2 regions of the Bacillus sp. 2175 genome follow, and region 2 is predicted to be linked to the other one. Evidence: riboswitches for the same ligand, from Rfam matches in the RefSeq annotation. Region 2 holds a riboswitch; the other holds the start of a gene.
The links. A riboswitch is a leader RNA that binds a small molecule or an ion and turns the genes downstream of it on or off. The one in region 2 is predicted to bind lysine.
Positions count from the first base shown of each region.

Region 1: linked by a shared signal. The riboswitch ahead of ACXKY9_RS08260 (aspartate kinase) and the one ahead of lysA (diaminopimelate decarboxylase) in region 2 are both predicted to bind lysine.

Region 1 covers NZ_CM173819.1:1,522,645-1,528,512, reverse strand. The annotation lists gene ACXKY9_RS08280 (8-oxo-dGTP diphosphatase) at 1-472, shown strand, start outside; gene ACXKY9_RS08275 (YndJ family protein) at 501-2,126, opposite strand; partial or broken gene ACXKY9_RS08270 (DUF4166 domain-containing protein) at 2,132-2,455, opposite strand; partial or broken gene ACXKY9_RS08265 (hypothetical protein) at 2,419-2,676, opposite strand; lysine riboswitch at 2,870-3,056, shown strand; gene ACXKY9_RS08260 (aspartate kinase) at 3,261-4,490, shown strand; gene ACXKY9_RS08255 (VOC family protein) at 4,717-5,169, shown strand; gene ACXKY9_RS08250 (helix-turn-helix domain-containing protein) at 5,377-5,817, opposite strand.
Region 2 covers NZ_CM173819.1:1,195,104-1,200,971, forward strand. The annotation lists gene ACXKY9_RS06520 (NAD(P)-dependent oxidoreductase) at 1-755, shown strand, start outside; gene pssA (CDP-diacylglycerol--serine O-phosphatidyltransferase) at 786-1,487, opposite strand; gene ACXKY9_RS06530 (LTA synthase family protein) at 1,676-3,562, opposite strand; gene ACXKY9_RS06535 (DUF3888 domain-containing protein) at 3,817-4,212, shown strand; lysine riboswitch at 4,302-4,483, shown strand; gene lysA (diaminopimelate decarboxylase) at 4,664-5,868, shown strand, end outside.

The sequences.
Region 1 (5,868 bases), 330 kb from region 2:
ACATAACATCGAACACCAAATCTATACAATGTGTATGATCCAGCGCAACAATGAAGTTTTACTCGTAAAACGACCCAATCATCGAGGTTTCCCTGGCTACATAGCTCCTGGCGGCAAAGTAGATTTTCCCGAAAGTATCGTTCAAGCCGCTATAAGGGAAGTAAAAGAAGAAACCGGATTACTTGTTTCGGATTTAAATTTTAAGGGATTAGATGAATATGTAAATCCGAAAGGGAATGTTCGGTACATGGTATTTAACTACTGGACAGACTCATTTGAAGGTGAACTTCTTTTAAACCCACCTGAGGGCAAATTATTATGGATACCAATCGATACAGCACTAAAGCTTCCTATGCAAGATTGGTTTAAAGAAAGATTCCCATTATTTTTTGAAAAAGGCACCTTTGAAATTCAACGTGTTTGGGATAATGAGCTAGATAAACAAGTTGCTATAACAATTACACATACGTAAAAAAGCTTGGAATCTCTCCAAGCTTTTCTTACTTCTCCTGTACTTTCTTAATCTTATAATCAATTTCTAAAAACTTAACTCCAAATATCCACATTCTATGATTAGCTTCTAGTATGTGATCCGTGCGCTCTTTTATAATAAAAGTCTCTGCTAACGGTAAACGGATTGTCAAGAACCGAGTATGTAAATAAATCCCCTCATCTCCCTGACCATTTTCTCTTAACTTACTAGTAATAATTAAATCATGACTATCATTATATAGTTTCAAAATACCAGTCATATTCGAATAAGGTAAAGGTAAGGCGATATTCATATATGTCTCACTCTTATTTGTATGCTTTGAATAAAGAGCTACAAAAATAGATTTACCTGCTTCATTTTTTCTTAGCCAAGCCCTTACATTCTCTCTTCCATCTTTCTCATCTATGACACTAATGATAGAGCCATGCATCGTTTCCCAATTGCCGCCCATTCCTAAATGTATTTGTTCTACACGCTTACTCATTTTCTCATAGCAAAGTGCGAACGGACGGAACCAACGAGCCCATTTAATATTCGATTGCAATTCATACTCTACTGTATTTTCATAAAAATGAATAATACTTAAAGGAACCTTCGTCACATCAAATGCCTCACTATGAAAGTCATTTACTTTATCAACTAAACCGTTGTATTCCTTACTGTCTACTAAATTGCTGCTATATAAATAAGCCTCACCAATTGCCACATTTCCTCTTAACTTACTCATTGGTTTCCCATAGTATTTATAATTCGGAACACTCTTTTCAATCACCCAGCCGATAAATGCCGGTAACGCTACTCCAATTCCGTTGACAACACCATGAATCCAAACCATTTGAGCAATTGTAATCGTCAAGACATGCTTCAAATTCCCGTATGAATATATAAGTGAGAACATAATTGTAACCATGAGTGTACTAGACGAAACGATTAGAAGAATCTTTGCACTGATAGCATTAAATTTTGCTCTCCAAACGTAAAATCCATACCCATAAATTGCACATAAATATAGGAACACTGCAAAAAATTCAAATATTCTTGAGTATGTAATTCCTATTGCAACTGTCATAGGTGAAATCATGATGATAAACATAATAGCATCATACACTTTACTTCTCTTTTCTCTTTTTCTCCCTATTAAACCAGCTGATAATGGCAATAGAAACGCCGAATAATGAAAATGTGCAGCTGTGAGTAAAACAATGTCAGAGCTAAAATGCATAATTGAAAGTTTTGCTACTGAAGCAGAAAACCAAAAACCACCTAAAAACAAATAAATAAACGCACTATCTATGGCGATCTCTTCTAACGGCTTCCATCCTCTTTCTAGCAATCTACTTACACCAAATAACGCAACAATTCCTGTATATACAAACCAAACTAGCGCAAATAAATAGTGATTTGTGACGAAAGCTAACATTGCACAAATTGCTGCGATTGGATATAAAAATGATACGGATTTATAAAATAATAATTGCGATCCATCTCTTTTTCTTTTATCAATAATACAAAATGACATTGGTATAAATAATAAAACAGATAATAATATAATTGCTTCAACAGGATTTATATTCGACCACTCACTTATTAGAAAAACAACATAGCAAGCAAGCCCAAATATTATATTTTTCATATCGTCTATTCCCTTTCCACAAATGTTCCCTTATATGAAAAAAGCGAACCAATTAACGGGTTTCGTACTTGTACATGAATTCGAAAACATTGTAGTGTTTCATCATAACTTTCAACAATTTTTGCCTCACCATACAAAAATTTTGGTAACGGCATTTTTCTTCCAAACATATAAAACCATTGTTTCTTTGAAGAAATATGCATTGCCCCTAACTCATCGATATGAAAATGCAGTGTAGAAACGAGTAAATGTGGTTCACCAAAATAATCTACAATTTCATTTTCGTTTTCATCAAACTGCATAACTGCATTAAAATATCTTTTCTTATTTCACCTATTGATTCCCCTTCTCCAACTATTTCAAGCCCAAATCCAATCTTTGTTTTATACAAAAACTTCTGTGGTTCCCCTTCTTTTTTCTCTAAATACGAAATTTCAGTAAAGCGAGCATCCCACTCTGTATGTATATCTGGTTCTTGCGTATATTCCCATAATTTTTCCATCGTCGTGTTCATTTTTGTCGCAACATAAATAGGCTGTTTCCTTTTCATTCTCCCCACCTCCTATGCACTATAACTTTAATGTACATGCAATGAATTTATTTTGCTACATTTTTCACAAACTTCCTCAGAAAAAAGAAAGAATTTTTAAAATATATATAAAACACTTGATTCCACGAAAAATTTAAATTATTATAAAACAAATGTTACCAACAACTTCATAAATCAAACACTCTCGCCTAAAACGTGAGATAGAGGTTGCGATACTTATGAGTATTCTAATGGAGACACAGAGATGTCTATGAACTTAGATGAAAGGAAGTATTGCCGAAATTGATAAATTTCTCTGCATTTATCAATTGGGGCTGTTTTCGAATAGAAACAGAACTGTCATATGTACAGACGTGTACGTATGAAGAGCTATCTACAAAAAAGAGATATCATTTTTTTATGATATTCCTTTTTTGGCGGTTTTTTTATTAGCTCCGTTTTCTGTTTCCCTTTTCCTGTAACAGCACCATCCTCACTTATTTGAGATGGTGTTTTTTGTTTGTCTTTCTGGTAACTACAGGAGTATTGGGGATTTATATATTTCCTAATCTATTCTTAAAAATAGACGAAAGAAGGAATTTGTAATGGAAACAATTGTTCAAAAATTTGGTGGCACTTCTGTCGGAAGCGTCGAACGCATTCAACATGTAGCAAATTTAATTATTGAAGAATATGAACGAGGTCATAGCATTGTCTCTGTCGTTTCAGCAATGGGAAAAAGCACAGATGAACTTGTCGCACTCGCTAACGCTATCACAGAAAATCCAAGTAAACGTGAAATGGATATGCTTCTATCTACAGGAGAACAAGTAACTATTTCATTATTAACAATGGCACTGCAAGCAAAAGGCTATCATGCAATTTCATTAACAGGGTGGCAAGCAGGTATTACGACAGAATCTGTACATAGTAGTGCACGGATTACTGACATTCATACAGATCGTATTCAATCTTATCTTGCTGAAGGTACGATTGTTATCGTAGCTGGTTTCCAAGGTATAAGTGTAGAAAATGAAATTACAACGCTTGGCCGTGGTGGCTCTGATACGACTGCTGTCGCATTAGCTGCTGCACTTAAAGCAAAAAAATGTGATATTTATACGGATGTGACAGGTGTATATACGACGGACCCACGAGTTGTAAAAGATGCTTACAAATTAGACGAAATTTCTTATGACGAAATGTTAGAGCTTGCTAATCTCGGTGCTGGCGTATTACACCCGCGCGCTGTTGAGTTTGCTAAAAATCATAATGTAGTTTTAGAAGTTCGCTCAAGTATGGAACAAGAAAACGGAACAATTGTAAAAGGAGAATGTAACATGGAACAACAATCAATCGTTAAAGGTATTGCATTTGAGGATAACATTACACGTGTCACAATTAAAGGATTAGAACAAGGCTCGCTTTCAACAGTTTTCTCTACATTAGCAGCAGCACACATTAATGTAGATATCATCATTCAAAGTATTACAAATGAAGGAACTGTACACCTCTCCTTCTCCATTCATTCGAATGATTTAAGAGAAACTTTAGAAGTTTTGGAACAAAATCAAGAAACTCTTCACTATGAATCTGTAGAACATGAAAATCACTTAGCAAAAGTATCAATCGTAGGATCTGGCATGGTATCTAACCCAGGTGTCGCTGCAAATATGTTCACTACTTTAAAAGAAGAAGATATTCATATTAAAATGGTAAGTACATCAGAAATTAAAGTGTCTGTCGTTATTGACCGCCTTCATTTAGTAACAGGCGTTGAGGCGCTGCATCAATCATTTATGGCGAAAATTGAGCCTTTAGTGCAAATGAGCTAATCTGATATATTTAGTAATGCTAAAAAAATCATATTAATGTATTACCTTCCTATTAAATAAAAAGCTGTTCGTTAACACGATGCTATATGACATATTAAAAAACACCTTGTCACATTTTCCTATACTGTGACAAGGTGTTTTTGACTGAAAGGAATTTGTAACTACTTAGTAGTATAATTATGAGGATAATTAAATAATAGACTTTTATACATAAGGAGATAAGACTATGGCAAAAAACAAATTACTACGAATGGACAATGTCAGCATCGTTGTAGAATCCCTTGATAACGCAATCTCTTTCTTTGAGGAGATTGGCTTGAATCTCGAAGGTCGAGCCAATGTCGAAGGTGAATGGGCTGGTCGCGTAACTGGACTCGGTTCTCAGTGCGTAGAGATCGCTATGATGGTCACTCCAGATGGCCACAGCCGAATTGAACTTTCGCGATTTCTCACCCCACCTACTATATCAGATAACCGAAATGCTCCTGTAAACGCCCTCGGTTATCTACGCGTCATGTTCACCGTTGAAGACATTGACGAAATGGTATCGAGACTCACTAAGCATGGTGCAGAGCTCGTTGGTGAAGTAGTTCAGTATGAGAACTCGTATCGTCTCTGCTACATTCGTGGAGTCGAAGGAATTTTAATCGGTTTAGCGGAAGAACTCGGTAATAAATAAGTAATATTTTATAAGAAGTCTTTACTAAAGTAAAAATATTTGAAAGAAATTCTCGCTTCATAAAACTTAGATTTTGAACCCCGTCCTAGCTTTAGAACGGGGTTATGCTTGTTTGAACTTTTTAACACACTATCAACATCCTAAAATCATTATAAAACAATTCAATTACTTCTTATACTCTTTCCTAGGAAATATAACTGATTCTTCTCACCTCTTATCATATATATCTTTTCTTTTAAAAAACGATCTGAACTCATTCAAAATAACTTTCTTCACGTCAGAGTAAAAAACTATCATGAATAGTGCTATTCCTAATAAGATTTCTTGCATTCCTTCATAATCAACGAAAGCACTTAAAATTAGCAAACCACATCCAATATAAAAACCAAATTCATTTCCTTTCTCAAAATCCTCATCTTCTGCATCACTATGTATTTTCTTTTTGAAATCTTGATTCCCTTTTATCAACTCATCTAGCGTAACATTATACATTTCGCTCAGTAAAATTAAATTATCAATATCAGGATAACTTTTATCATTTTCCCATTTATATATCGCTTGCCTCGTTACACCAATCTTTTTAGCAACATCCTCTTGTGAAAATCCCTTTGACTCTCGTAGTTTTTTTAACTGTTCTCCTAAATTCATAACGTCCCCTCCTTTAACAAATTATTACATAAAAAGAGATATAAAAGAAAG
Region 2 (5,868 bases):
GTGCTGGTTACGACAATATTGATTACAAGTATGCGGGCGAAAAAGGAATTGCAGTTACGAATACACCGAAAGTATCAACGGAAGCGACTGCAGAATTAACATTTGCACTTCTTTTAGCAGCGGCGCGTAGAATTCCTGAAGGGGATACGTTATGTCGTACGACTGGATTTAACGGATGGGCACCGTTATTTTTCTTAGGACGAGAAGTTCATGGTAAGACAATCGGAATTATAGGTCTTGGAGAAATCGGGAAGGCTGTTGCAAAACGTGCGAAAGCATTTGGAATGGATGTTTTATATACAGGGCCAAATCGTAAGCTTGAAGCTGAAAGTGAGCTGGGGGCAACGTATGTGATGTTGGAAGAATTATTACAAACAGCAGACTTTATTACAATTAACTGTGCTTATAGTCCAAATTTACATCATATGATTGATGAAGAGCAGTTTAAAATGATGAAGAAAACAGCGTATATTGTAAATGCTTCACGTGGACCAATTATGAATGAAGCAGCACTTGCTCATGCATTAAAAACGAATGAAATTGAAGGAGCAGCTCTTGACGTGTTTGAATTTGAACCGAAAATTACAGAAGAGCTAAAAGAATTAAAGAATGTAGTACTTGCTCCACACGTAGGGAATGCAACATTTGAAACTCGTGATGCGATGGCTGAAATGGCTGTCAGAAATATTTTAGCTGTATTAAACGGCGAAGAGCCAGTAACACCTGTAAATCAAAAGGTATTAGTTACAAAATAAAAAGAAACCTTCCGGACTCGGAAGGTTTTCTTATTTTTCTTTATTCGCTTTTTTAGACGGTCTTTGTCTAATGAATTGAGATAACATGTACAAAATATATAGTGGAATGGCAATAAATAAGAAAACAGAAAAATTTCCAAATCCTGTTTGATACATTGTAATAATGATTCCAACTAAAAATAGTGTAATAATGATGCTATATCGTGGAATTGGTACATCTTTTAAACTTGGGATACGAATGCGGCTCACCATTAAAAATGCGAACGTTACAAATACGGTAATAAGAACGATTTTTGGAATGGTATGTGAAAATAATGTTAAGAAAGCAACAAGCCCTCCCGCTGCTGTAATCGGTACTCCAGTGAAATATTTCATTGAAGTAGAAGATGGTGTTACATTAAATCGTGCTAAACGATATGCTCCGAAAAGAGGGAATAATCCCGCTATGTATAATCCGATGATTCCGTAGTTTGAGAAAGATGTGTAATACATTAAAACAGCTGGTGCTGCACCAAATGTTACGACATCTGCAAGCGAGTCGAGCTCTTTTCCCATTTGTGAATCAACACGTAATAAACGAGCAACACGACCATCAAGACTATCTAACATCATCCCGATAAGTACTAAAATAGCAGCTGATTTATAATATCCTAAAGATGCATAGCCGATTGATAAAAATCCGCTATATAAATTTCCGAGCGTAAATAAGTTTGGAATAGCTGCTCTATACAAAATCTGATCCCTTGCTTTCTGTAATAAATTCTTAATTAGTGTATGAAAGTTTACTTATTTTATCATACCATAAATTTATTCCTCATACGAAAGAAATTACCAATTTGTGAAAGATTTCATAGAAGGATGGTTTGAAAATTAAGTGAAAATAAAAAGAGGAAGCAACTTGTATAAAGTTGCTTCCTTTACTATTCAAATTTCGTTGTCATCGTTCCAGTTTTATATCGATTATTAGGATCGAAGCGTAATAAATCTCCATAAATTAATTTATCGGAGAGTTTTAATTCTGTTTTTGCTTTTTCAATATACGGCTGACATAGCGTCATGTCAGCTTCTTCACCCGTACTTCTTTTGTAGCACATATTTTTTGTATAAACATACTCTTCAGAAACAAAGCTACCATCACGCATTACCATAAGCGGGTCTTTCTCTTTAATAAATAAGTCAGTTCCAAATTCAACGGATTTATTTGTTTTAATACCAAGTAAATGAAGGAGCGTTGGCTTAATATCAATTTGACCGGATACTTTAGAAACAACTTTTCCTTCTTGGCCAGGCACATGAATAATAAGAGGGACTCGTTGTAATTGCATAGAATCGAATGGTGTAATAGTATCTTTTCCTAGGAACTGTGCCATAGCTGCGTTATGGTTTTCGGAAATACCGTAATGATCACCATAGATGACAATAACGGTATTATCATACAATCCTTCTTCTTTTAATTGTTTAATAAATAATTTAAGAGCTTCATCTGTGTAACGAACAGTTGGGAAGTAGCGGTTTACAACACCACTTTCCGAGTTGAATTCATCAACATATTGATCTTCCGGATTTAGAAGAAATGGAAAATGATTTGTTAATGTAATAAATTTTGTATAGAACGGTTGCGGTAAAGATTTTAACTTTGGAATAGATTGTTCAAAGAACTCTTTATCTTTTAATCCCCAACCGACAGACATTTGCTCCGTTCCTGCGTAATCATTTAAATTAAAGTAACGATCATATCCAAGCGCAGGATACATTACATCCCGATTCCAAAACGTTTTATCATTTGAATGGAAGACGGCAGAAGAATATCCGTATTTCTTTAATTGTTCTGGTGTCGCTGTGTATTCATTTGTTGCATGAGTAAAGAATACAGAACCACGATCTAGCGGATAAAGTGAGTTTTCAACGATAAATTCAGCATCAGAAGTTTTACCTTGTCCAGTTTGATGATAGAAGTTATCGAAATAGAAACTATCCTTAATAAATTCATTTAAAAATGGTGTAATTTCTTTTCCATTTATTTTTTTATTAATAACAAAGCTTTGTGTAGATTCCATTGAAATTAAAATTACATTTTTACCTTTTGCAGCTCCAAATAAGTTTTTATCAACTTGTTTGTCTTTTGAGTCTGTATAGTTTTTAATTTCAGAAAACCCATCCCCACTTGCAAATACACGCTCAGCTGAGGACTTGGATTGAAGCGTAATATCAAATAGATGATATGTGTATAAACCTAAATTCTTCACGACAGTTTGACGGTCAAATGAGCGTGAGAACATTTGTGGTTTATAAATAACTGATACAACAATTTGTAGTGCTAATAAAGCTGTTACACCGCTAAAGAAAGTTCGCTTCTCTGAGCGGGAAAGTGGTGTTTTGTCGCCAAATGATGGGAATTTACGCGAAATAAACATTAAAATAATTGCATCTGCAAATAAAAGTAATGTTTTGTACGTAAAGAGTTCTTTTATACTTGTCCCTAAATCAGCCATATTGTTTGTTTGGAATAAAACTGGGAAAGTAACGAAATCGTTATAGAACCCATAAAACATTGCGTTTCCAAATAAAATAAATGACAGTATAAAACTGATTCCAATTATAATTCGGTTTCGGTGCTTAGATGCAAGTAAAGCTAAGCCGAAAAATAAAAGTAACGCAGCTAGTGGATTGATAAAAAGCATGAATTCTTCAAAGAAATTATCAATTTTAATATCAAATGCTAGCTTGTACACAATATATGTTTTAATCCATAGTAAAACGACTGCAACGAGTGCAAATCGCAGTTTTGGAAACAGATGTTGTAGCATAATATACTCCTCTCCTAAAAAGCATGACAGTTCTTGAGAGTCAGTTTGCTTAACGACTCATTTTATATATACGAACAGTCCTTTGTTATTATGATTATTATACTATGAGTATCATTATACGAAAATAAAAGAAGGTTGTGGGCTTTTTTATAATAATCGAGTAGAAAAAGAGTGGTGGGAGACAATAAAACAGAATTTCTATGTATGATAATTATTGTACGCAGAAAGAATCGCGTGATAATACGGAGGTTATAATGCGAAAATTATTATATTTTATAGCATGCAGTAGTGTTATACTTTTTACTTCACCGAGTGTGTCGGTAGCCCAATATGATGCACCTCTTATGGAAGATGCACTTTATTCTGTTTTATTTCCAAAAATAAATAAAGCAATTGAAAAACAATATGGAAGTTTGAAACCTTATCAATGTCCTAAAATTATTAGTTTAAAAAAAGTGTATAGCGGTACATATTTATTTCAAGCAAGTATTGAAGTGACAAAGTATGAACGTGTTGCTGGGAAAATTGCTCCACCATTTGAGAAGGTAACGATTACATTTAATAACGAAGAAGGCGAATGGGAAGTAACAAAGGTATTAGTAAAGCGCTTACCAGACGATACGAAATTAAACTGCAAAAAAACAATATAAAAAATTGTTTGACAAATAAAATGGTCCTTTGGTATTGTTAATAGCAACAATTAGATGTTTGAAAATTAAATAGACTTACCTCATCTACTCTCAAAGGTAGAGGCCGCGATAGGAAAGAGTAAGCTATGGGAGATTTAATGGAATCTGTGATCATAGGTTGAAAGGGACTATTGCCGAAATATAAGAATAACCATCTTATTCATATATTGGGACTGCATTGAATAAATGTAGTACTGTCATAAGATTTATTTTATGGAGAGCTATTTGGAGATGTTGATGCGGTTTCTTATTTTGAGGAGATAACAACTCGTTTATTTTTTCAATATATATTTTTCCTAATAAGAAACGCGTGTGAACATTGTTCCGCGCGTTTTTTGTCTATCTAAAAGCGTGCTGCAATGAATAGAAGATTGGGGTTATGAGTTTTAGAGGAAATAAGGGAGGAATTTAAATGTATTTACACGGCACAAGCCGAATTAATGGGCAAGGACACTTAGAAATTGGAGGGTGCGATACGACGCAGCTAGCAAAGCAATACGGAACACCACTTTATGTATACGATGAAGAGTCTATTCGAGGAAAATGCCGAGCATTTCATCGTGCTTTTAAAGAAAGTGGTTTCTCTTATCAAGTAGCATATGCAAGCAAGGCGTTCTTGTGCATGGAGATGTGCCGAGTAGCTCGTGAAGAGAATATGTCATTAGACGTTGTCTCTGGGGGAGAATTATATACTGCGCTCCAAGCAGGATTTCCGGCATCACGTATTCATTTTCATGGAAATAATAAAACAGAAGAAGAAATAGTGATGGCTCTTCAGGCGAATATCGGTTGTTTTGTCGTAGATAATTTCTTTGAATTAGAAGTTTTACACGATTTAGCGATGCAACATGGAAAGTTTGTGAACATATTAATTCGTGTAACGCCTGGAGTAGAGGCGCACACACATGAATATATTACGACAGGCCAAGATGATTCGAAATTTGGATTTGGCGTTTCAAACGGTCAAGCGATGCAGGCAATTACATTTGCTTTACAAAAATCCAATTATAATGTGCTAGGGATCCATTCACATATTGGATCGCAAATATTTGAAACAGCTGGTTTTGTTCGAGCGATTGAAGTTCTTCGCCAATTTTTAGTAGAAGTGAGAGAGCAAACAAACTATGTAGTAAAAGTGTTAAATGTAGGCGGGGGATTTGGAATACGCTACACAGAGTCAGATACACCATTAACTCTTGAGACATATGTGCGAGCTGTAACAAGTGCAGTGAGAGAACAATTTACTGTATGTGAATATCCATTGCCAGAAATATGGATTGAACCAGGACGTAGCATTGTAGGTGATGCTGGGACAACAATTTATACAGTTGGATCTGTGAAAGATATTCCTGGTATTCGGAAATATGTATCAGTCGATGGTGGAATGACAGATAATTTAAGACCTGCTTTATATAGCGCGCGTTATGAAGCGATGTTAGCGAATCGAGGGAATGATGAGAATGAGGAACTCGTTTCGATTGCCGGGAAATGCTGTGAGAGTGGAGACATGTTGATTTGGGATATTCATTTACCAAAAGTCGCTTCTTCTGATTTACTAGCAGTTTCCTGTACAGGAGCATACGGGTACTCGATGGCGAATAATTACAATCGGATTCG